3 linked regions of the Formosa sp. Hel1_33_131 genome follow. The protein of the gene in region 3 binds, or shares a complex with, the protein of the main gene of each other region. Links are inferred from orthologs where the notes say so. Each region holds a gene or a part of one and is shown on either strand. Other genes may lie near its edges.

Region 1 (7,639 bases), 450 kb from region 3 along the record:
CTCGTTCCAAACTGTCCACTGCCTGTTAAGGTAATTTGTTCGTTGGGACATACCCGTATATATCCATCTGTATTAGGAGCTGGAACCGCTGTATCTATTTGAGAAATAATGGTCTGGCAAGGTTCATAACAGGAGATGTTTGCCGTCCAACCATTGGCAGTTGTGGTTCCATCACTCACAAACCCTAGTGTTAAACAGCCAGAAGTGTTGGTCGCTTGGATCACTCCAGGGCTCATAGTTCCTGAGTAAGTACCGATAATAGGATCTGAAATACTTTGTCCATCAAAAATAACTAAGATATCCGTATTGGCTTGAGTATCAAAAGTCGTAAACTCTAATTTAGTGGATTGTCCTGCGTTTTGAGGACAAATTGTAAGGGTATAGTTTTCATTATCTGAGTAAACAGAATTTCCGCCTGAGTCAAATAAAACGCCGCTACATCGAGTGAATGTACCATTTTGCATGTTGATGTCTTGCGCAAAAGCAATACAGCTGACAAGACCAAAGAATGCTGAAAGTAGGGTTTTCATTCTTAATATTTATTTGGGTGTCCTCCAAATATACATAAATTTCTTTACTATCTTTGCGAAAATTAAAAAGATGAAAAAAATAACCGTTTCAATTCAAGAAACTAGCAATGCAAAAATTATAAAATTTGAAACGGATTCATTCCTTACAAAATACGAAAGTTTTGAATTTTCAAATATCGATGAGGCTAAAAATTCACCCTTAGCACAAGAGCTTTTTTACCTTCCTTTTGTAAAAAAGGTGTACATCTCAGGAAATTTTGTTGCTATAGAACGTTATGATATTATTGAGTGGAGCGATGTTCAAACGGAAGTTGGAGAACAGATCGAAAATTACCTAAATGAAGGTGGTCCCGTTATTTTAAATGAAGATAAAAAGAAAAACCCGGTAACTGTGTATGCCGAAAGCACTCCAAACCCTGGGGTTCAAAAATTTGTAGCAAATAAAAGTTTAGTCTCACAGACATTTGAATTCACATCTATTGAGGAAGCTAAGTTATCTCCTTTTGCCACGGCACTCTTTCAGTTTCCTTTCGTGAAAGCTGTTTTTATTGATAAAAATTATGTGTCGGTTACAAAGTATGACATCGTGGAATGGGAAGCCATTACGCTGGAGTTAAGAGAATTTATGAAGTGCTATATTGAAGATGGCAAAGAAATGGTGTCCGCTGCTGCTGCACAGGTTCTAGAAAAAACGACAACTCAATTGGACGGTGCTTATGAATCTTTAGACGATACCTCAAAAGAGATTATAAATATTTTAGAAGAACACATAAAGCCAGCCGTTGCCAGTGATGGTGGGAACATTTTATTTGAGTCTTACGATGCCGCAACAAAAACGGTAAAGGTCATTTTACAAGGCGCTTGTAGCGGTTGTCCATCCTCTACCTATACGCTCAAAAGCGGTATTGAAGCGATGTTAAAAGAGATGTTAGCTGGCAGAGTGGAAATCGTAGAAGCTATTAATGGATAAGAAGTTCCGAGACTTCTTTTCCAATCGCGCTGCCAATAGCGATGCCCATGCCTCCCATTCGAACCCCACAATAGACGTGGTTTGAGAGCTGCTTTACAATTGGTTTTTTTTGAGATCCAACGCCCATAATCCCCGACCAGCGGTATTCTATTTCAAATTCCCTGTCGGGTAGAATTGTGTTTTTAAGCAGTGCTTCTAAAGCATTTTGAATCCGATCCGTTTGAGAAAACTCTGTGGTATTCTCTGTATTAAAATCTAAATTTCGACCGCCCCCTAATAAAATACGATTGTCTATATTTCTGAAATAATAATACCCACAATCTAAATGAAACGTCCCTTTAATATGTAAGTTTTTTAACGGCTTGGTAATTAGAACTTGAGCACGCGCTGGCTGCACATCTTCATTGATTAGTTGTTTTGCAAACCCGTTCGTTGTTAAAATCAATTTTGAAGAAGAAAACTCAAAATGATTTGTTTTGATATCGACTCTATTAGACTGTTCACTATAGGTTTCCACAGTGCTATTGTTTAAAATAATGACACCTTGCTCTTGAACTTTTTTAATTAACGCCTGCATCATTTTTCCGGTATCTATTTGACCTTCAAACTGATTTCGTATGTAGTTGTTTTGAATGCCTGCAAAATCAAAACTGTTAGACACATTTGAAAATACATCAGCTTTAAAAATTGGTTTTAGAAGACTATTGACTTCCTGCATGTTTTTTAAACAGCGATCATAAAGACTGCGGTCTTTTTCTAAAAACAATTCATACCCTCCCAACTGCTGATACGATAGTGCGTCATCTCCAAGAGTATGCCTCAAAAGCTGAAGTCCCCTATGACGTTGGTTGAGAAGTTCTACAACTTCTTCTGTGGTATGTGATTCTAAATCCTGTAAAATTTCACTTAAACTCCCAAAACAGGCAAATCCAGCATTTTTAGTACTTGCCCCTTGAGGAAACAGTCCTTTTTCAAGAATGACTATTTTGGCATTAGAGGCCTTTTTTTTAAGATGGAGTGCCGTACTTAAGCCCACAATTCCGCTTCCAACAATTGTGTAGTCGACATTGTTTAGCCACGTTTTTAGTTCCCAATAGGATAAATTCATGAGCTAAAATTACAATTTTTAATTGGAGTATTTTACACTGGGTTTAGAATAAAAAAAAACTCCGAATCAGATTCGGAGTTTATAATTTAAGCGTCTTCAACAACTTTCATTGTGAAGTCTTCCATGAATTTAGTGGTATAATTACCTGATATATAATCAGGATGGTCCATCAACTGACGGTGAAATGGAATGGTTGTTTTGATGCCTTCAATTACAAATTCATCCAACGCACGTTTCATTTTACTAATCGCTTCTTCTCGTGTTTGAGCGGTCGTGATAAGTTTCGCTATCATAGAATCATAATTCGGCGGAATACTATAGCCTGCATATACATGAGTATCTAAACGAACCCCATGCCCACCAGGAGAATGTAAGGTTGTTATTTTACCCGGAGACGGTCTAAAATCATTAAACGGATCTTCTGCGTTAATTCTACATTCAATGGAATGTAAGTTTGGTGTGTAGTTTTTTCCAGAGATCAACACTCCTGCTGCTACGGATATTTGCTCCCGTATCAAATCAAAATCAATCACTTGTTCTGTAATTGGGTGTTCTACTTGGATACGCGTATTCATTTCCATAAAAAAGAAATTACGATGTTTATCCACTAAAAACTCAACTGTTCCAGCACCTTCATACTTGATATATTCAGAAGCCAACACAGCGGCATCACCCATCTTTTTCCTTAGAGCAGTCGTCATAAAAGGCGACGGCACTTCTTCTGTTAATTTTTGATGACGGCGTTGAATCGAGCAATCTCGCTCAGACAAATGACAGGCTTTTCCATTAGAATCCCCTACAATCTGAATTTCGATATGTCTTGGCTCTTCAATGAGTTTTTCCATGTACATATCGTCGTTTCCAAACGCTGCTTTCGATTCTTGTCTGGCAGCATCCCAAGCCTCTTTAAGGTTTTCTTTTTTCCAAACGGCGCGCATTCCTTTTCCACCACCTCCAGCAGAAGCTTTTAGCATGACAGGATACCCCGTTTCTTTAGCTACTTTGATACAGTCTTCAAAAGTTTCAATCACTCCTTCACTTCCAGGAACGCAAGGAACACCGGCAGCTTTCATGGTTGCTTTGGCATTGGCTTTATCACCCATGCGGTCAATCATATCTGGAGAAGCACCAATAAATTTGATACCGTGTTCTTCACAGATTTTAGAAAACCGAGCGTTTTCAGATAGAAATCCATAACCAGGATGAATAGCATCGGCATTGGTAATTTCTGCAGCGGCAATGATATTAGAAATTTTTAAATAGGATTCGCTACTGGCTGCAGGTCCGATACAAACCGCTTCATCTGCAAATTTTACATGCAGACTTTCAGAATCTGCAGTCGAATATACAGCAACGGTTTGGATGCCCATTTCTTTACACGTTCTTATAACTCTAAGAGCTATTTCGCCACGATTGGCTACTAGTATTTTTTTAAACATACCTTTTTACGCTTTAAAAATGTAAACTTATTATTATGATGGGTCAACTAAAAATAACGGCTGGTCAAATTCAACTGGAGTTGCGTCATCCACAAGGATTTTTACAATCTTACCAGAAATTTCTGACTCTATTTCGTTAAATAGTTTCATGGCTTCAATGACACAAAGCACATCGCCTTCTGAAATTGTTTGACCAACTTCTGCAAATAATGGTTTATCTGGAGAAGGTCTTCGGTAGAAAGTTCCAATAATTGGAGATTTTACCGTAATGTATTTTGAATCTTCCGATACGACGGGTGCTGCTATTTGAACCTGAACAGGGGCTGCCTCATGTGGTGCTGGTGCTGCTTGCTGCATTGGAACCGCAGTTTGTTGAACAACAGTAGTCATTGAGTCCCCAGAACCCGTTTTGATGGTGATTTTGAAATCATCCGTTTCTAATTTCACTTCGCTTGTACCTGATTTAGCTACAAATTTGATTAAATTTTGAATTTCTTTTAAATCCATAATTACAGTTTTATTGTTTGGTTAGTTAGTTTATACATTTAGGAATTATACGCCCATTTAAGGTATATAGACCCCCAATTAAATCCGCCACCAAATGCAGCGAATATTAGATTATCTCCTTTTTTTAATTTTGATTCGTAATCACTTAATAACAATGGAAGGGTCCCAGAAGTTGTGTTGCCATATTTTTCAATATTCATCATCACTTTTTGGGGGTTCAAATTGATTCTGTTTGCGGTAGCATCTATAATTCGTTTGTTCGCTTGATGCGCTACCAACCAGTCAATCTTATCATTGTCTAAATTATTGCGTTCTAATATTTTTTCGGTGGCATCTGCCATGTTAAATACCGCGTTTTTAAAGACTGTTTTTCCATCCTGAAACACATACTGTGAGTGGTCTTTCAGAGATTCTTCTGTGATGGCATTGGCTGATCCGCCATGCGTGGCACGTAAAAATTCACGTCCAGATCCGTCACTTCTAAGGTATTCATCTTGAACTCCAAATCCTTCTTCGTTAGGCTCAAAAAGAACGGCTCCTGCCCCATCTCCAAAAATGATGCACGTTGCTCGATCTTCATAACTGATCATTGAAGAATTTTTATCTGCGCCAATTAGCAGTACTTTTTTATGCTTACCAGATTGTATATAGCTTGACGCGACAGACATCCCGAATAAAAAACTGGAACAGGCAGCGTCTAAGTCAAATGAAAAAGCATTGGTCGCCCCAATTTCAGATGCAGTGTAAGCAGACGTTGAAGCTGCTTTCATGTCGGGGGTAGCCGTTGCCACAACGACAAGGTCTATCGTGGTTGGGTCTAAATTATTTTTTTGGATAAGGTCTTTAGCGGCTTGTATTGCTAAAAACGAGGTGCCTTTATTGGCTCCTTTAAGAATTCTACGTTCTTTAATTCCTGTTCTTGATGTGATCCACTCATCATTCGTATCAACCATCGTTTCAAGAATCTTGTTGGTTAATATAAAGTCTGGCACATAGCCACCTACGGCGGTTATAGCTGCTGAGATATTGGTCATAAAGTCTATTTTTTAACTTGGTGATTTTCAACGGAATTGTGTCGAAAACAACCAAAAAACGTTTCAAAAATAACCTTTTTTGGTTAAAAAAGCCCAAAAAATCATTTTTATTGCGTTTTTAGAGAAAATCTTGTGAAACAAAAAAAACGCTCTAAAAGAGCGTTTTTAAATACTGTATGTAAAATTACCTAGGCTGCGTTTTCTTCCGCTGCTGTAGTATCTACTAAGACTTGTCCTCTGTAGTATAATTTACCTTCATGCCAGTGCGCTCTGTGGTATAAGTGCGCTTCGCCAGTTGTTGGGCAAGTTGCTATTTGAGGCGTAGTTGCCTTGTAATGGGTACGTCTTTTATCTCTTCGTGTTCTGGAGATTTTTCTTTTAGGATGTGCCATTTTCTATATTATTTATCCGTTAGTAATTTTTTTAATGTGTCCCAACGAGGGTCTATATCTTCTTGTTGAGGTTTATTTTCTAAGCTTTGTGGGCTTAATGTTTCAAGTCTTTCAAGTATATCTGAGTCTATAGTTCCATCTTCTACTCCCGGATGAATCCGTTTTTGAGGAAAGGACAGAATAATTAATTCATAGATGTTGTGTGCGACATTAATTTCGTATTCGGCATGCGGGATAATTAAAATCGCCTCATGTTCGTTATTATACTCATTTCCAAACTGAACAACTAAATCAAAACTGGTGTTAACCGCCTGATCAAAAGGCTCGTTTGTTAAGTCACAATCTACGTTAATCGTTCCTTCTGCTAAAAATTTCAACTCTAAAAAGGTTGATTTTTTTTCAAGGTTTAGAACAATTTTAACGCTTACATCGTTAAACTCATCATATTCAAAATGCTCAAAGAACTTATAATCAATTTCGTACTCGTAAACGTGCTTACCAAGCTTTAGCCCTACAAACTGTATGTCAAATGCTTTTAGTGGCTTCATGGTCTCGCATATTTGAGCCTGCAAATATATAAAATTTTATTAAGGCTAACAGCATAGCGTCTCATTTTTTATTTACGTTTTTTTGGCTGCCTCAATAATGGGTTTGAAGTGAGGCTTTGATTCATTTTTCGATTTCTAAAAATAGACATTCCCGAAAAAATAGCTTCTTTAAAAGAGGTGATATCTGCCTCGCCTTTGCCAGCGATTTCATAGGCCGTTCCATGATCTGGTGAGGTGCGAACTTTATTGAGTCCCGCCGTGAAATTGACCCCATTTCCAAACGCTAGCGTTTTAAAAGGAATCAACCCTTGGTCATGATAGGTGGCTACGATCGCATCAAAGTTTTTGTAATTTTTAGAACCAAAAAAACTATCCGCCGAATAGGGTCCATACACAAGCTTTCCTGTCTTTTTGATGGTCTCTAGGGCAGGGCGTAAAACCGTGTCGTCTTCGCTCCCAATCACTCCATTATCGCCTGTATGGGGATTGATCCCTAACACAGCGATGCGTGGCATTCGGATGCTAAAATCCTGTACTAAGGATTTGTATATAATTGAGATTTTCTTTTCTATCAGCTCCGCTGTGATTTGATTTGAGACTTCACTTACGGGAACGTGGTCGGTTAATAAGCCTACTTTAAGATCGTCCGAAACCATAAACATCAAGCTATCGCCTTCGAGTTCTTGGGCTAAATAATCTGTATGCCCCGGGAATTTAAAGGCGTCTGATTGAATGTTATGCTTGTTGATTGGTGCCGTGACCAATACATCAATTTGATCATTTTTAAGATCTTCAACCGCCGCTTGGAGCGATTTTATAGCATATTCACCAATTTTCGGGTCTTCTTCTCCAAAATTTATTTTAACATCTTCATGCCAAACGGAAACCACATTAACTTTAGAGTCCACGGCTTGACTTGCCTTTTGAATTTTATTAAAATCTAGGGGACTCTGAAAGTGTCTTTTGAGAAATGCCACTGTTTTTACAGAAGCATAAATGATAGGCGTACAAAATTCAAGCATACGATTGTCTTCAAAAGTCTTGATGACCAACTCACCTCCTATACCATTTAAATCTCCTATAGAAATTCCAATTTTTATTTTTTCTTCTT
Region 2 (7,744 bases), 190 kb from region 3 along the record:
TTATCTTGCAAAGCAAATACAGTCCGAAGCAAGTCTGTTGTTCGAGATGAGAGTCGTGTGCGAATTTGTTCTTCCTCTATGGCTATCATCTTATAAACGCCTTTTAGTGCTTCCGTAGTCACATAATCTGTAAGATCCGTGTTCACAAGTTTAGTAAATGGAATCTTATTGTATTTTTGAATTAAATTAGCCCATATTTTATCAGCGCCCACTTTAGAAAATGATTTTTTAATCACGGGTTGAAATTTTTGGTATAACGTTGCTTCGGTTTTAGAGGTTAAATAGTCGGTAGCAGCCGTATTATTGCCCAATAAAATGGTTTTGGCATCGTCAAATTTGATCTCTTTTACTGCCGAGATAAATACGGGAGTGGCTTCTTTCACAGCGTCTTCTGCAGCACGGTTCAAAACTTTTAATCCTTCATCCGCTAAACTACTCAGTCCAATCCTTCTTAGTGCTTTATCTACTTTCTTCAACTCCTCTGGCAAGGTGATTTTAACAAGTTCATTTTTAAAAAATCCATCTTGTTGGGTGAGCTTTCCAACTTGCTTCTCGATACCCACATTAAGTGCCTCCCGAAGTCCAGAAGCTATATCTGTATTCGGCAAACCAACAGTAGTAGGAAGTGGGATGTAGTCAACCACTTGTTGCAGCCCAGCACAGGCAGTGAATTGAAATACTAATAAAATAATTAAGAGTTTACGAAGCATGTGGTTTTTGTTTTAAGAAAAAAGGATGAATAAAGTATTATATCCCTATTAAAAATTAAGTTTTTTGTTTTTTCTTTCGGGCTGCGGGGAATAATACATTGTTTAAAATGAGTCGATAGCCTGGCGAGGTTGGATGTAAGTCCAATTCAGTTTTGGGATCCCCTACTCTATGGGTATAATCTTCGGGATCGTGACCTCCATAAAACGTAAAAAATCCTTGTCCTTTAATCCCATGGATATAGCGCGCCTCTCCGTTAGATTTATTCTCCCCCATGACGAGTACATTGGACTTGACTTGATCTCTCGAATAGGACGTGGTTTGTCCCATAAATCCTTTCACAAGCGCTGTATGGTTTTGATTGAGCATGGTTGGAATGGGGTCCCATTTTGCAGAATATTCCATGAGGGTGAAATAATCTAACTCCTTAGGAATCTTGCGTCTTTGGGTCATATCAATACTTGAAAATTCATATACTTTTGGATCGCGTTCCAAAATGAAATCTTTAAAAGCAAAGGTTTTAGAGTAATCTAATTGTGATTGGTAATTGGAGGTAGTGCCATCGCCATCAAACATCGGCTCACAAATATCAAGAGATTGAGTAGCCAAAGCAATGTCGAAACTATCGGTGGCACTGCACATGGCAAACATAAAACCACCTCCCAAAACATACTCTCTAATTTTCTGGGCGACTGCTAGTTTTTCTTCAGAAACTTTATCGTATCCTAAACTCGTGGCGAGTTTTTCGGCGGTTTGTTGTTGCTCAATATACCAAGCTGCATTTCTGTAGGCTCTATAGAATTTACCATATTGTCCTGTAAAATCTTCGTGATGGAGGTGTAACCAGTCATAAAGCAATAAAGCATCACTCAAGACTTCGGTGTCGTAAATAATTTCGTAGGGAATTTCTGCATAAGTCAAAACCATGGTCACAGCATCGTCCCAAGGTTGTTTCCCACTGGGAGAATAGACCGCAATTTTAGGTGCTTTTTCAAGAATGACTGCATCCATATTTTTACTCGGACTGCTTATTTCAAGAAGAATGGCTTCGGCTTCGGCATCACTAATTAGTTCGTAAGAAACCCCTCGGATCAGGCATTCTTTTTCGATGGCGTCTATGTAGGGTAACAAAAAAGAACCGCCTCTGTAATTGAGAAGCCATTTGACATTTTCTTGTTTATGTAAGGTCCAATACGTAATTCCGTATGCTTTCAAATGATTTTTTTGACTCTCGGCATCCATCGGAATGAGAATGTACGAGGCATGAATTTGAAAGGATAGTGCTAAAAAAAGACTCAGTAATTCGTGTTTCATCCCCTAAATATACTCAAAAAAATGATCTAAAATGGTTTAATAAGGCGTATCATCATCAGAATCTCCAAATGCATCACTTGGATCGACCCTAAAATTCTCCTGTTTAAAGGTGTCATCATTCGCAGCCGCATTCATTTTGGAATGAAATTCGGTATCAAATGGGGAGTCAAAATCATCGAGATTATCAAACTTCCCTAAATGTCCAATGAATTTCAGACGGATATTTTCGAGCCCGCCATTACGGTGTTTTGCAATGATAAATTCCGCTTGACCTTCTGAAGGGGTGTGTTGCTCATCATCCCACTCATCAATTTTATAATATTCGGGACGGTAAATAAAGGATACAATATCTGCATCTTGCTCAATGGCTCCTGATTCTCTCAAATCCGATAGCAACGGACGCTTGCTCCCTCCACGAGTTTCCACGGCTCTAGACAATTGCGATAATGCAATTACAGGGATGCTTAATTCTTTTGCGAGGGCTTTCAAGTTTCGAGAAATCATAGAGATTTCTTGTTCACGATTTCCACTTTTTTGAGACCCACCAGCAGTCATCAATTGTAAATAATCCACTACAATAAGTCGGATTCCATTTTGTGAAGCCAAACGGCGTGCCTTTGCTCTTAAATCAAAAATAGATAAGGAAGGGGTGTCATCTATATATAAAGGTGCTTTTTCGAGTGCTTTTACTTTAACATTCAACTGCTCCCATTCGTGTTTTTCGAGGCGACCTGTTCTTAGTTTCTCAGAGTTTAATCCTGTTTCAGAAGAAATCAAACGTGTGATTAATTGCACAGACGACATCTCTAATGAAAAGAACGCTACAGGAATGTTTTGAGTGACGGCAATGTTACGCGCCATGGACAGTGTCAAGGCTGTTTTTCCCATACCTGGACGGGCTGCGATGATAATCAAATCACTTTCTTGCCAACCCGACGTGAGTTTGTCTAATTTATCAAATCCTGAAGGGACTCCAGAAAGTCCTTCTTTGTTGGATATTTCTTCAATTTTTTTCTTAGCTTGAAATACTAAATCTTGGGCTGTTTCCGTCGATTTTTTAATATTTCCTTGGGTGACTTCATACAATCGTGATTCGGCCTTGTCTAATAAATCAAAAACATCTTTGGTTTCATCAAAGGCATCTTCTATGATTTCATTTGAAATTTTAATTAAACTTCGCTGAATAAATTTTTGTAAAATGATACGTGCATGAAACTCAATATGTGCCGATGAAGATACTTTTTGAGTCAATGATATAAGGTAGAAATCCCCTCCTACTAAATCAAGTTTTGAGTTTTTACGTAATTGAGTTGAAACTGTTAATAAATCTACAGGTTCACTGTTTTCAAATAATTGAAGAATCGCTTCAAAAATATATTGATGGGCATCTTTATAAAAAGCATCCATACTAAGAATATCGATGACTTCATCGACTCCTTTTTTATCAATCATCATGGCCCCAAGAACAACTTCTTCCAAATCAGTCGCTTGTGGTGGGATTTTTCCTTTTTCCAAGCTAATGAGCGTGCTTTTGTCTTTTTTGTAAACTTTTACTGGTTCTGGTTGCTTCATCTAATTTTATTCAATGTTTTTTAACGGTCCTATAAGATCGCTATGAATCATTACTTTGGTAATACTATTTTAAAGGGGGCTTGTTTAACGCTTACGAAAGTACTTAAAATATGAGTATAAATCGTATTGTAAAGGTAAGGGATACTCAACAATTGAACTGTTTATAAGTTCAAAATATTGTTAATAAGCATCAAAAAAGTCAAGTGAAACACTTGACTTAATTTTTTATAAGATGAAGTCTATAACTTAATCTTTATAAACCCCCATTTGAGAGTACTTATCCATACGTTGATCTACCAATTCTTTTGGTGATAAGTTTTTAAATTCATTATACGACTTCACAATCGTATTGGAAACTGTAACAAATGTTTGCTCCCGATCTTTATGAGCACCTCCCAGTGGTTCTTTTACAATTTCGTCCACCAATTTCATTCGCTTCATATCTTTAGCGGTTAGTTTTAAGGCTTCAGCTGCTTGCTCTTTATATTCCCAACTTCTCCATAAAATAGAAGAGCAGGATTCTGGTGAGATCACTGAGTACCACGTATTTTCTAACATCAAGACTTTATCTCCTACCCCAATTCCGAGGGCGCCTCCAGAAGCACCTTCACCAATAATGATGGTGATGATTGGGACTTTCAAACGGGTCATCTCAAGAATATTTCGAGCGATGGCTTCCCCTTGTCCGCGTTCCTCCGCTTCCAATCCAGGGTATGCACCAGGGGTGTCAATTAACGATACGACAGGAATTCCAAATTTTTCAGCAGATTTCATCAAGCGCAAAGCTTTTCGATACCCTTCTGGATTTGCCATTCCGAAGTTTCGGTATTGACGGGTTTTGGTGTTATATCCTTTTTGTTGACCAATGAACATAAAACTTTGATCGCCAATTTTTCCCAATCCGCCAATCATTGCTTTATCGTCCTTAAAATTACGATCGCCATGAAGCTCCAAAAATGAATCTCCACAAATTGCGTTGATATAATCTAAGGTATAAGGTCTGTCGGGATGTCTCGACAACTGTACGCGCTGCCAAGGTGTTAAGTTTTTATAAATATCCTTTTTGGCAAGGTCCAGTTTCTTTTGAATCTGAATACATGTTTCAGTGACATCTACATCACTCTCCTCTCCAATAATTTGACATTTTTGTAATTGATCTTCTAGTTCCTTTATAGGCAACTCAAATTCTAGATATTCCATAGAAATTCAAGATTAGTTTTTAGTTAGTGTACAAATATAAAACTTTAATAGGTTTAAATAGATTTCAAAGCTTAGATTTTGGATTTATTGATGTTTTTAAACATGGCATTAAGAAGTACAGTGGAAATTATAAGGGCTGCACCGATGTAAAATAGCGGTCGCATGGTTTCTGTTTGTGGAAATAATATCACTGCAAGTACAATTCCATAAATGGGTTCTAGGTTATAAGTAAGCACCAGAGTATAAGGGGTGATGTGTTTCATCACATGAATGGAGGCTATAAATGCATAAGCTGTACAGATGGATGCTAGAATAAAGAGACATATCCAATCGGAACTGCTAAGCTGAAAATAAGAGGCGTCAAATCCATCTCCTGTAAAGGCAATAAAAATAGACATAAACAAAACGCCACTTACAAATTCATAAAATGAGATGACACTGGCTTTATATTTTTTTACAAATTGCCCATTGAGAACAGCAAAAAGCGTAGAAAATAAGGCCGAGGAAATGCCAAGGGCTATTCCTAAAAGATATTGTAACTCCGTTTGTGTGATTAAGACAACCCCTGCAATGACAATGAATCCAAATATAATTTCATAGCCGATAATTTTACGTTTGTAAAACAAGGGTTCTATCAGAGAGGCAAAAAAGGCACCTGTAGAAAACATGGCAAGGGTGATAGAAATATTAGAGGCTTTGATGGCGGCAAAAAACGTGATCCAATGCAAGGCGATGATCACCCCCGCAATTGAAAATCTAATGACTGCCTTTAGCGGTACTTTAAGCGACATCTTTTTAAACTTGATAAACAGAAACATGAGGACGCCTGCGATGGTCATTCGGTACCAAACCAAAGAAATTGCCTCTATCGAAATGAGTTCTCCTAAAATAGCTGTAAATCCCGCAATGAGCACCAAAAAATGAAGGTGGAGATAGTTTTTGAGTTTATCGCTTTGCATTGTACAAGAGGTAAATTGCTAAACTTCCAAAGACAATGTTTGGAAACCAAACGGCCAATAATGGAGAAAAATCAGATTGCTCCGCCATCACTCCAAAGACTTTATCGAAAAATACATAAATCATAGCAATGACTATTCCGAATGCTAAATTAACACCCATCCCTCCACGGCGTTTGACAGAAGATACTGCAACAGCAATAATGGTGAGTATAAAAACGGATACTGGTAAACTCCATTTTTTATATTGCACTACTTTATAACGGTTGATATTAGAAGACCCACGTACTTCTTCACGAGCAATAAATGTCATTAACTCTCCATAGGTCAGTGTTTCAGCAACGTACATTGGGGGGGTTAAATCTTGCAAGTCAAAACTGAAAATGGTGTCTTTTTTACGAATGTATTCAAGTTGATCTTCGTTTTCACCTATGGTTCTTAAATTATAATTTGTCAATTGATAGGTACTGTCTTTTTCGATATAACGAATTTGAGAGGCATGAATTTTGTAGGCTAACTTATTACCTTCAAAATGTTCAAGGGTGAAATTATTTCCCCGCTTTGCCTTGGTGTCAAAATTACTAACATAAATGTAATCATTATCATTTATTTGTCGGTAGATGTGTTGGGTTTCAACAACTTTATTACTGTTTAGATACTTGTATGTAAATTCATTAAATCCTTTACTGGCAATAGGTGCCCAGTACATTCCTAGCATCAATGCGAGGCCTGCAACAAAAGTAGCTCCAATTAAATAGGGTCGTAAAAACCGTGAGAAAGATACACCTGAACTCAAAAACGCAACAATTTCTGTGTTGTTGGCGAGTTTGGACGTAAACCAGATGACCGATAAAAATAAAAACAACGGAAATAAGAGGGTGGCAAAATATATTGTGAAATCAAAATAATAAGAGACGACTTCTGGAAAAGGGACTTCATACTCTAAAATACGATCAATTTTTTCAGCAAGATTGATCGTAATTCCGATAGGAATAAACAGTAATAACATCATGAAAAATGTAAACAAATACCGCTTTAATATGTACCAATCTAGAATTTTCATACGCCTATAAACGATTATCCATTTGTTTGACCATCATGGCTTTCCAAGTTCCAAAATCACCTGCTAAAATATGCTTTCGAGCTTCGCGAGTCAACCATAAATAAAAGCCTAAGTTATGAATTGTAGCGATTTGTTTTCCTAATAATTCGTTAACACTGAACAAATGTTTTAAATATGCTTTTGAATATTCGGTGTCTACAAAGGTAATTCCCATCTCATCAATGGGAGAAAAATCATCTTTCCATTTTAGATTTTTAATATTTATAGAGCCATGGGCTGTAAATAACATTCCATTTCTAGCGTTACGCGTTGGCATCACACAATCAAACATATCAACACCCAAAGCAATGTTTTCTAAAATATTGATTGGCGTTCCTACACCCATTAAATAGCGGGGTTTATCTTCGGGAAGAATTTCGCAAACTACATCGGTCATGGCATACATTTCATCTGCTGGCTCTCCTACTGACAGTCCGCCAATGGCATTCCCTACCGCGCCGGCATTGGCGATGTATTCAGCTGATTGCTGTCTTAAATCTTTATAGGTACTTCCCTGAACAATCGGGAAAAACGCTTGATCAAAACCGTATTTTAAGGGTGTTTTATCGAGGTGATTTATACAACGGTCCAACCAACGGTGCGTCATGTACATCGATCGTTTTGCATAGTTATAATCGCAAGGATAGGGCGTACATTCATCAAAAGCCATGATGATATCGGCGCCAATACTGCGCTGAATTTCCATCACATTTTCTGGTGTAAAGGTGTGCATACTGCCATCAATATGACTTTTAAATCGGACGCCTTCTTCTTTAATTTTTCGATTGGCAGAAAGGGAATACACTTGATACCCTCCGGAATCCGTCAGAATATTGCGGTCCCAATTCATGAATTTATGAAGTCCCCCTGCTTTTTCTAAAATATCTATTTG
Region 3 (7,623 bases):
CCACCAGGTCCAATAAGTGCTCCAATAAATTCATTTGGAATCACTCTTGTTACCATTTTTGGAGAGTGTGGTTTCACATCTTCCGCTGGAGTAGCAATTGTTTCTGTTATTTTATCAAGAATATGTAAACGACCTGCACGTGCTTGTTTCAAAGCATTTACAAGAATTTCGTAAGGCAATCCTTTGATTTTAATATCCATTTGACAGGCTGTAATTCCTTCGGAAGTACCAGTCACTTTAAAATCCATATCTCCTAAGTGATCTTCATCCCCTAAAATATCAGATAATACAGCATAGCGGTCGCCGTCAGAAATTAATCCCATCGCGATTCCAGATACTGGTCTTGCAATTTTAACCCCTGCATCCATCAATGCCATTGTACCTGCACAAACAGTTGCCATAGAAGACGATCCGTTTGATTCTAATACTTCAGAAACCACACGAACGGTATAAGGACAATCCGCAGGGATCATTCCTTTTAAGCCTCTTTGTGCAAGATTTCCATGTCCTACTTCACGACGCGAAGTTCCTCTTAAAGGTCTTGCTTCACCCGTACAGAAAGGAGGGAAGTTGTAGTGTAAATAAAAATTCTCTTCACCTTCATAAGAAGGCATATCAATTTTGTTTGAATCTCTGGAAGTTCCAAGAGTTACTGTTGCTAATGCTTGCGTTTCTCCACGTGTGAAGATTGCAGAACCGTGTGTAGAAGGTAAGTAATCGATCTCACACCAAATTGGTCTAATTTCATCTGTTTGACGTCCATCCAAACGAACACCTTCACTCAGTGTTAATTCACGTACGGCTTCTTTTTCAGCTTTACTGTAGTATCCGCTAACCAAGTGACCAAATTCTTCATTTTCTTCTTCAGTAAAAGAAGCTTTCACATCTTCTTTAACTTCAGCAAATGCAGTGCTACGTTCTGCTTTTGAAGTTCCTTTTTTAGCAATCGCATAACATTTGTCATACGCTAAAGCATGAATACGTTGCTCTAAGTCTTCATTGACTTCAGCAGTATCATATTCACGAACTTCTTTCTTTCCAAATGCTTCAGCAAGACGTACTTGCGCAGCAACTTGAATCTTAATAGCTTCATGTGCAAACTTAATAGCGTCTGCCATTTCTTCTTCAGAAACTTCATCCATTTCACCTTCTACCATCATCACAGAATCTGCAGAGGCACCGATCATCATTTCAAGATCAGAATCTACCAATTGTGCACGGCTTGGGTTGATTACGAATTCACCATTTACACGAGCAACACGTACTTCAGAAATTGGACATTCGAATGGGAAATCACTTAATTGAATGGCTGCAGATGCCGCTAAACCTGCAAGAGCATCGGGCATCACATCTTCGTCATGAGACATCAACTGAATCATTACTTGTGTTTCTGCGTGGTAATCTTTAGGGAATAATGGACGTAATACACGATCCACTAAACGCATCGTTAAAACTTCTCCATCACTAGGGCGTGCTTCTCTTTTGAAGAATCCACCTGGATAACGACCTGCTGCTGCAAATTTTTCGCGATAATCTACCGTTAAAGGTAAAAAGTTGACATCCGATTGTTTGTAGTTTGAGACCACAGTACATAACAACATGGCTTTCCCCATTTGTACGACTACGGATCCGTGGGCTTGCTTTGCGAGCTTGCCCGTTTCGATAGAGATTTCTCTTCCATCGCCGAGGTCAATGACCTCTTTAAATACTTTTGGTATCATAATTTTTTGTTCTAATTAAACATTGGTGTTGTGTTGTTGTCGTTGTGTGGTGTGACCAATGAAAAACTCTAATTAGCTTCTTCTATTATTTATGAACTATAAAAGTGTTAAAACTTAAAAAACCACGCATAAAGCGTGGTTTGTAATCTTATTTTCTTAATCCTAATTCTTTGACGATCGCACGATATCTCAAGATATCTGACTTCATTAAGTAGTCTAATAATGAGCGACGTTTTCCAACTAGTTTAACTAATGAGCGTTCTGTGTTGTAATCTTTACGATTTTGTTTTAAATGCTCAGTTAAGTGATTGATTCTTTCTGTGAATAGTGCAATTTGTCCTTCTGAAGATCCCGTGTCTTTGGCATCTTTTCCGTGTTTTTTAAAGAGTTTCTCTTTAGCTTCTTTCGTTAAATACATTCCAATATTATTTAAATAATTTTTATGCGTTAACTACGTCTATCGTAATTAAGTTGCAAATATAGTGATTTTCGCTTATTTAAGCCTTGTCGTTTTATTTTTTATTTCGGTGCATCAATGGACTTTAGTTAGTGACTTTAATCCAAAAAAAACGAACCCAAAGGCTCGTTTTTTATGCTTGTGATAAAACGTCTAATTACAAGACATCAATAGTGGTCGTCACATCTAGAGATATGAAAACATCAAATTGTACGGGTGTACTTGTCACAGTACCGCTTACCGTTGCTGAAATTTGAGTCGCGTTTTTTAAATCGTTTGCAATTGCATTTAGTTCTGAAGAACTTCCAATAGAGTAAATAGTCGTACTGTCTTCAAGGGTGATGTCAGCAACTGCAATTACAGTATCGCCAAAGCTTATAGAAGCTTCTGTCGCAATCGCACCTTCTACGCCTGTGAAATTAATAACTTTAAACGTTAAAGAGTTAAGCTTAACATCTTGAATCAAATCTAAATTTGATTGAATTTCATCATTTGTTGCTAGGTTGATTGTTGAGGACTGCGACCAAGTTTGAGCAGCTCCAGCGGAATCTTCAACAACATTCACATTAACAGCTGTGGAAAAATCTTGGGTAATATCAAACTCTGTTAATTCATCTAATTTGTTGCAAGAGAAAATTGTAATCATTGCAAGCAGTAACATACTAATTTTTGTAAAAGTTTTCATCGTATTGGTTATTTTGGTTAATAATATTTAAAGTAATGATGCAACAAAGGTATTATAATTATTGCATCTATGATTTTTATACTTTGTTTACTTAAGCTCTAAGGGGTTGATTTGAAATTAAATCAATGTACTGGTTCACTTTATTTTTTAGTTCACTACGCGGAGTGATGAAATCTAAAAATCCATGTTCCTTTACAAATTCGGCCGTTTGAAATCCATCTGGCAATTCTTTACCAGTAGTGTCTCTAACCACACGAGGGCCTGCAAAACCAATGAGCGCTCCAGGTTCGCTAATATTAATATCGCCTAACATTGCAAATGAAGCCGTCGTTCCACCAGTAGTGGGGTCGGTACATAGAGAAATATAAGGAATATTCGCATCGGCGAGTTGTGCGAGTTTCGCAGAAGTTTTAGCCAGTTGCATTAACGATAAAGCAGCTTCCATCATTCGAGCACCTCCAGATTTAGAAATAATCATGAAAGGTAAATTGTTGTGAAGCGCATGATCCGCAGCACGAGCAATTTTTTCTCCAACAACAGATCCCATTGAGCCTCCAATAAAACTAAAGTCCATACAAGCGATGACCAGCTCTTTCCCTTTGGATTTTCCAACAGCCGTTCGTACAGCATCTTTAAGGTTTGTTTTTGCTTGCGCAGCCTTCAGGCGATCTGTATAAGCCTTGTTATCTACAAACTTTAAAGGGTCTTTGGAAGTAATATTCGGATCCAACTCTTTGAATGTATTATCATCAAAAAGCATCTCAAAGTATTCATTACTTCCTATGCGTACGTGGTAACCATCTTCTGGACTGATGTAGAAATTTCTTTCTAATTCGTCCGTCTCAATGACTTTACCAGTAGGGGATTTGTACCAAAGCCCTTTGGGTGTGTCACGTTTTGCCTCTGTAGGTGTTTGAATTCCTTTGTCTTTTCTTTTGAACCAAGCCATATATTAGTGTCTAAACGGTAAAATTAAAGTACAAAACTACACAAATTTTATAATGTATCGACATTATTTAAATCCTCAAATGCTTTTTTAAGTCTAGCGATGAATGCTTTTTCACCTTCACGTAACCAACGTCTCGGGTCATAATATTTTTTATTTGGAACATCACTACCGTCAGGATTTCCGATTTGTGCTGCTAAATAAGCTTCGTTTGCTTTGAAATCGTCACGAATTCCAGTCATAAATGCGTATTGCATATCTGTATCGATATTCATTTTGATCACACCATACGAAATTCCTTCTCTGATTTCTTCGACAGTTGATCCAGATCCACCATGAAATACGAAGTCAATATGGTTTTCTGAAACACCATACTTTTCAGTAATGTGCTCTTGAGAATTCTTAAGAATTTTCGGAGTTAATTTTACATTACCGGGCTTGTACACACCGTGCACATTTCCAAAAGCAGCCGCAATCGTAAACTGATCACTCACTTTACTAAGCTCTTCATAAGCATAAGCAACTTCTTCGGGTTGAGTATATAATTTTGAAACATCAACATCACTGTTGTCAACTCCATCCTCTTCACCACCTGTAATTCCTAATTCAATTTCAAGTGTCATCCCCATTTTGGACATGCGCTCTAAATAAGTTTTACAGATTTCGATATTTTCTTCAATCGGCTCTTCAGATAAATCAATCATGTGAGAGCTGTATAATGATTTGCCAGTTTGTGCAAAATGAACTTCACTCGCATCTAATAAACCATCAATCCAAGGTAATAATTTTTTCGAACAGTGATCCGTGTGTAAAATGACAGGAACGCCATAAGCTAACGCCATTTCATGGATGTGTTTAGCACCTGCAATGGATCCTGCAATTGCTGCTTTTTGACCTTCGTTAGAAAGACCTTTTCCGGCATTAAATTGTCCACCGCCATTAGAAAACTGAATAATTACGGGAGCATTTAATTCTTTTGCAGTTTCAAGAACACCGTTAATTGTGTTTGAGCCAATAACATTCACCGCTGGAAGGGCGAATCCTTTTTCTTTAGCAAGTTTAAAAATCTCTTGAACTTCGCGTCCTGTAGCAACGCCTGGTTTAATGTTGTGACTCATTTTGATTGTTTTTGTTGTAGCCGTAAAAGTAGTGATTTTAAATAATTTCGGAAAGTTTATTGGATGTGATTAGCCGATTATTATACGAAAACGATATAGCTAATCTGGAATTTCTAAAACGGATAATTGATCCCAATGTTGTAAACGGCATTGCTAAAATTGAAGTTATTTAACCAACGATTTTGATCTCCAAAAGTAGGTTCATAGGCTTTAAAGCCGGTATCAAACCTTAGTATGAAAAAACTAAAATCGTAACGCAATCCGATTCCTGCACCTATCGCAATATCTTCTAAAGATTTAAGGTTGTCAAAAGTAGCCTTGGTGTCTGTGACATCATCTAAGACATTCCAAATGTTTCCAGCATCCATAAAAAAGGCACCATTCAGATTTCCAAATAAGTTGTAACGGTACTCCAAGCTAAAAGCAAGTTTCATATTTGCTTCGTTAAACTCATTGTTATTGTCAGAACTTCCAGGGCCCAAATTATAAGCCGTCCATGCTCTGTTGTCGTTGGAACCTCCTGCAAAAAAACTTTTAGAAAACGGGATGCTTGTCGCATTTCCTAAGGGGATTGCGATTCCAAAAAAGCTGCGTAAAGCCAACACATTACTACGGCCTAAATCCCAAAGTTTAATATGGTCTATTTCGGATTTAATATACTGAGAAAAAGGAACACCACTTACTTTATATGCACCTTCCGAATTGTTTTCAAGATTCAATAATTTTGATGCGGTATAAAGCAAATTTCCAGCGAGTTCAAATTTTACTCTAAAAATTGAGAAATCAGTATCGAAAGGGTTTTCTCGGCTGTTTCGAACATAATTAAAATTACTTGCCAGAATAAAGTTGTCTTGAACCAATCGGCTTTTTCGTTCCTGAATGTTCCGAACCGTTTGATATTCATTAGGGTTGGAGGTTTTATATGCAAGATCAGAATTCACTAAATTGATAAATTCATCCGCGCGCGATTCAATTAAAGATTGTTGTCCATTGCTGTTAGTACTCAAAAATTCGTTTGGGGTTGTATAGGATTCAAGAGCAATGGATTGAAGCCGATTGAAGGAGTTTTGATACACGCTAAAATAGTTGGTTGGATTCAGGTTTCTCACGTATTGTAAGTTGACTAAATCAAGTGTGTTTGTGACTTTTTCCGACGGAAACCACTTATAACTAAAAACACTATTAAAAGTTTGTTTGTCCAAACCAATATTTGTTTGTCCTGTAAATCCTGTACTAATTTGTGTACTAGGAGACATATATTTTGGAATAATTTTGTCGGTATTCAGCGGAAAAAACAAACGAGGAATATTTATTTTGATGTCAGCTCCAAGCTCATTTATATCAAAAAAACCATCCTCTGCACTTGCACCATCTTTTGATGCTCCAATAGCTCCCAATGCCGAAATTTGAAGGGTTTCTGCTCCTTTAAAAATATTGCGAATGACAACGCCCGTCGTAAAGGATAGTCCTACTTTTTGTATGTTACTTTGTGAAACACTCACATCAAACCCTAAACCGTACTTTTCCTTTGGGGTTAAATAAATATTAGCAGTCAGCGTGGTATCTTGTGGGTTTTCTACATATTCAATGTTAGGGTATTTAAACGTTCTTAGTTCGTTCAGGTAGCGATAGGTGCGTGCGCGGTCCAAGTCTTTAAACACACTCCCTTTTGTGATCAGTACGGCATCGGTTAACGCTTCAGGTTTGTACTTTAATTTTTTATAAGCATACACATTATAGTTGTTGTAACTTACAGAATCTGAAACAGTTTTTGAACGGTTTTCAAAAGTAGCATCCGTATAAATATTCACAGCTTTAATTCGGTAGGTTTGAAACGGCACACGTACAATGGAATCGTCATTTCGAATAATCCGATCCTGAATTTTCATCTTAACATTTACCTTATTTTTTATTCCAATCGTGTCATTTTCGTAGCGGATATATTCTTCTGCAAAATGGTAAGCTCCTGAGTTTCTAAATGCCGTGGTCAGACGGCTTCGTTCGTTGTCAAAATTTGATATTTTAAATTGCTCACCTGTTTTTAGATAAGAACCTGATTTTAAATTCGCATATAAAGTATCGATTACTGGGGAGTCAATCCGTTCCGAAATTTCTCCAATTTCATAAGGGGTTCCAGTCTCGATCTCAAACCTTAATGCAGCTCTTTTTAATCCGACAGTATCCACTTTGAAATCAACAGTTCTGTCAAACCACCCATTTGCAAAATAATAGCGTTCTAAGTTTAGTTTCGTTTTATTTATTTTTAAAGAATCTAAAAGTATAGGTGCTTCCCCCGTATTTTTCAACCATCGATTTAACCCTAGCGATGAGGTTTTTAACTGATTGAGTTGTTTTTCTGAAAGTTTAGAAATTAAACGTTGTTTTCGTTTGGGATTTTTTTGAAGCCAAGCCTCAAAGAGCGAATCTTTGTGGGGGCGTGCTAAATTATAAATATGCAATCGCAAGGGAATTCCAAGCAGTGCAGCATTCTTTTTCTGAAAAGATAAATTGTTGAGTTCCTCTGATTTTTTCTTCTGACCGTTGATGTAGAAACTGTTTTCAGTCAACAAATAATCGGTAGCCTCAACCCGTTTTACAACATTACATGCCGTAAAAAAACAAGTCATTACAAATACAACGATTATTTTTATCAGAGTTTTCTTCAACAATCAATAAATAAAATTTAGCTTTACTGT

What was found. The genes of interacting proteins can lie anywhere in the genome.
Region 1: the proteins of accD (region 3) and accB are in contact, whole or in part, in a solved structure (PDB 8UXZ), measured with the Escherichia coli proteins. The link is inferred for Formosa sp. Hel1_33_131 from one-to-one orthologs.
Region 2: the proteins of accD (region 3) and FORMB_RS02185 are in contact, whole or in part, in a solved structure (PDB 8UXZ), measured with the Escherichia coli proteins. The link is inferred for Formosa sp. Hel1_33_131 from one-to-one orthologs.

The regions. Positions count from the first base shown.
Region 1 is NZ_CP017260.1:1,143,947-1,151,585, forward strand. The notes cover bases 2,818-5,583. They hold accB (acetyl-CoA carboxylase biotin carboxyl carrier protein), read right to left. Parts: upstream 4,555-5,583; coding sequence 4,081-4,554; downstream 2,818-4,080. Other genes in these bases: accC (acetyl-CoA carboxylase biotin carboxylase subunit), read right to left, coding at 2,818-4,047; FORMB_RS05090 (beta-ketoacyl-ACP synthase III), read right to left, coding at 4,593-5,583. In the rest of the region: FORMB_RS05065 (PKD domain-containing protein), read right to left, coding at 1-530; FORMB_RS05070 (NifU family protein), read left to right, coding at 601-1,500; FORMB_RS05075 (NAD(P)/FAD-dependent oxidoreductase), read right to left, coding at 1,490-2,608; more of accC, read right to left, coding at 2,695-2,817; more of FORMB_RS05090, read right to left, coding at 5,584-5,588; rpmF (50S ribosomal protein L32), read right to left, coding at 5,777-5,980; FORMB_RS05100 (YceD family protein), read right to left, coding at 5,989-6,528; 4-hydroxythreonine-4-phosphate dehydrogenase PdxA, read right to left, coding at 6,597-7,639. UniProt on the Escherichia coli protein: This protein is a component of the acetyl coenzyme A carboxylase complex; first, biotin carboxylase catalyzes the carboxylation of the carrier protein and then the transcarboxylase transfers the carboxyl group to form malonyl-CoA.
Region 2 is NZ_CP017260.1:507,023-514,766, forward strand. What follows is about bases 2,818-5,688. They hold FORMB_RS02185 (acetyl-CoA carboxylase carboxyltransferase subunit alpha), read right to left. Parts: upstream 4,795-5,688; coding sequence 3,841-4,794; downstream 2,818-3,840. Other genes in these bases: dnaB (replicative DNA helicase), read right to left, coding at 2,818-3,594; FORMB_RS02190 (DMT family transporter), read right to left, coding at 4,866-5,688. In the rest of the region: FORMB_RS02170 (DUF4197 domain-containing protein), read right to left, coding at 1-710; FORMB_RS02175 (asparagine synthetase B), read right to left, coding at 766-1,950; more of dnaB, read right to left, coding at 2,059-2,817; more of FORMB_RS02190, read right to left, coding at 5,689-5,753; FORMB_RS02195 (LptF/LptG family permease), read right to left, coding at 5,740-6,813; tRNA guanosine(34) transglycosylase Tgt, read right to left, coding at 6,818-7,744. UniProt on the Escherichia coli protein: Component of the acetyl coenzyme A carboxylase (ACC) complex. First, biotin carboxylase catalyzes the carboxylation of biotin on its carrier protein (BCCP) and then the CO(2) group is transferred by the carboxyltransferase to acetyl-CoA to form malonyl-CoA.
Region 3 is NZ_CP017260.1:693,122-700,744, reverse strand. What follows is about bases 1,884-4,633. They hold accD (acetyl-CoA carboxylase, carboxyltransferase subunit beta), read right to left. Parts: upstream 3,813-4,633; coding sequence 2,955-3,812; downstream 1,884-2,954. Other genes in these bases: fbaA (class II fructose-bisphosphate aldolase), read right to left, coding at 3,860-4,633; FORMB_RS03085 (hypothetical protein), read right to left, coding at 2,336-2,863; rpsO (30S ribosomal protein S15), read right to left, coding at 1,884-2,139. In the rest of the region: FORMB_RS03095 (polyribonucleotide nucleotidyltransferase), read right to left, coding at 1-1,721; more of rpsO, read right to left, coding at 1,870-1,883; more of fbaA, read right to left, coding at 4,634-4,927; translocation and assembly module lipoprotein TamL, read right to left, coding at 5,041-7,554.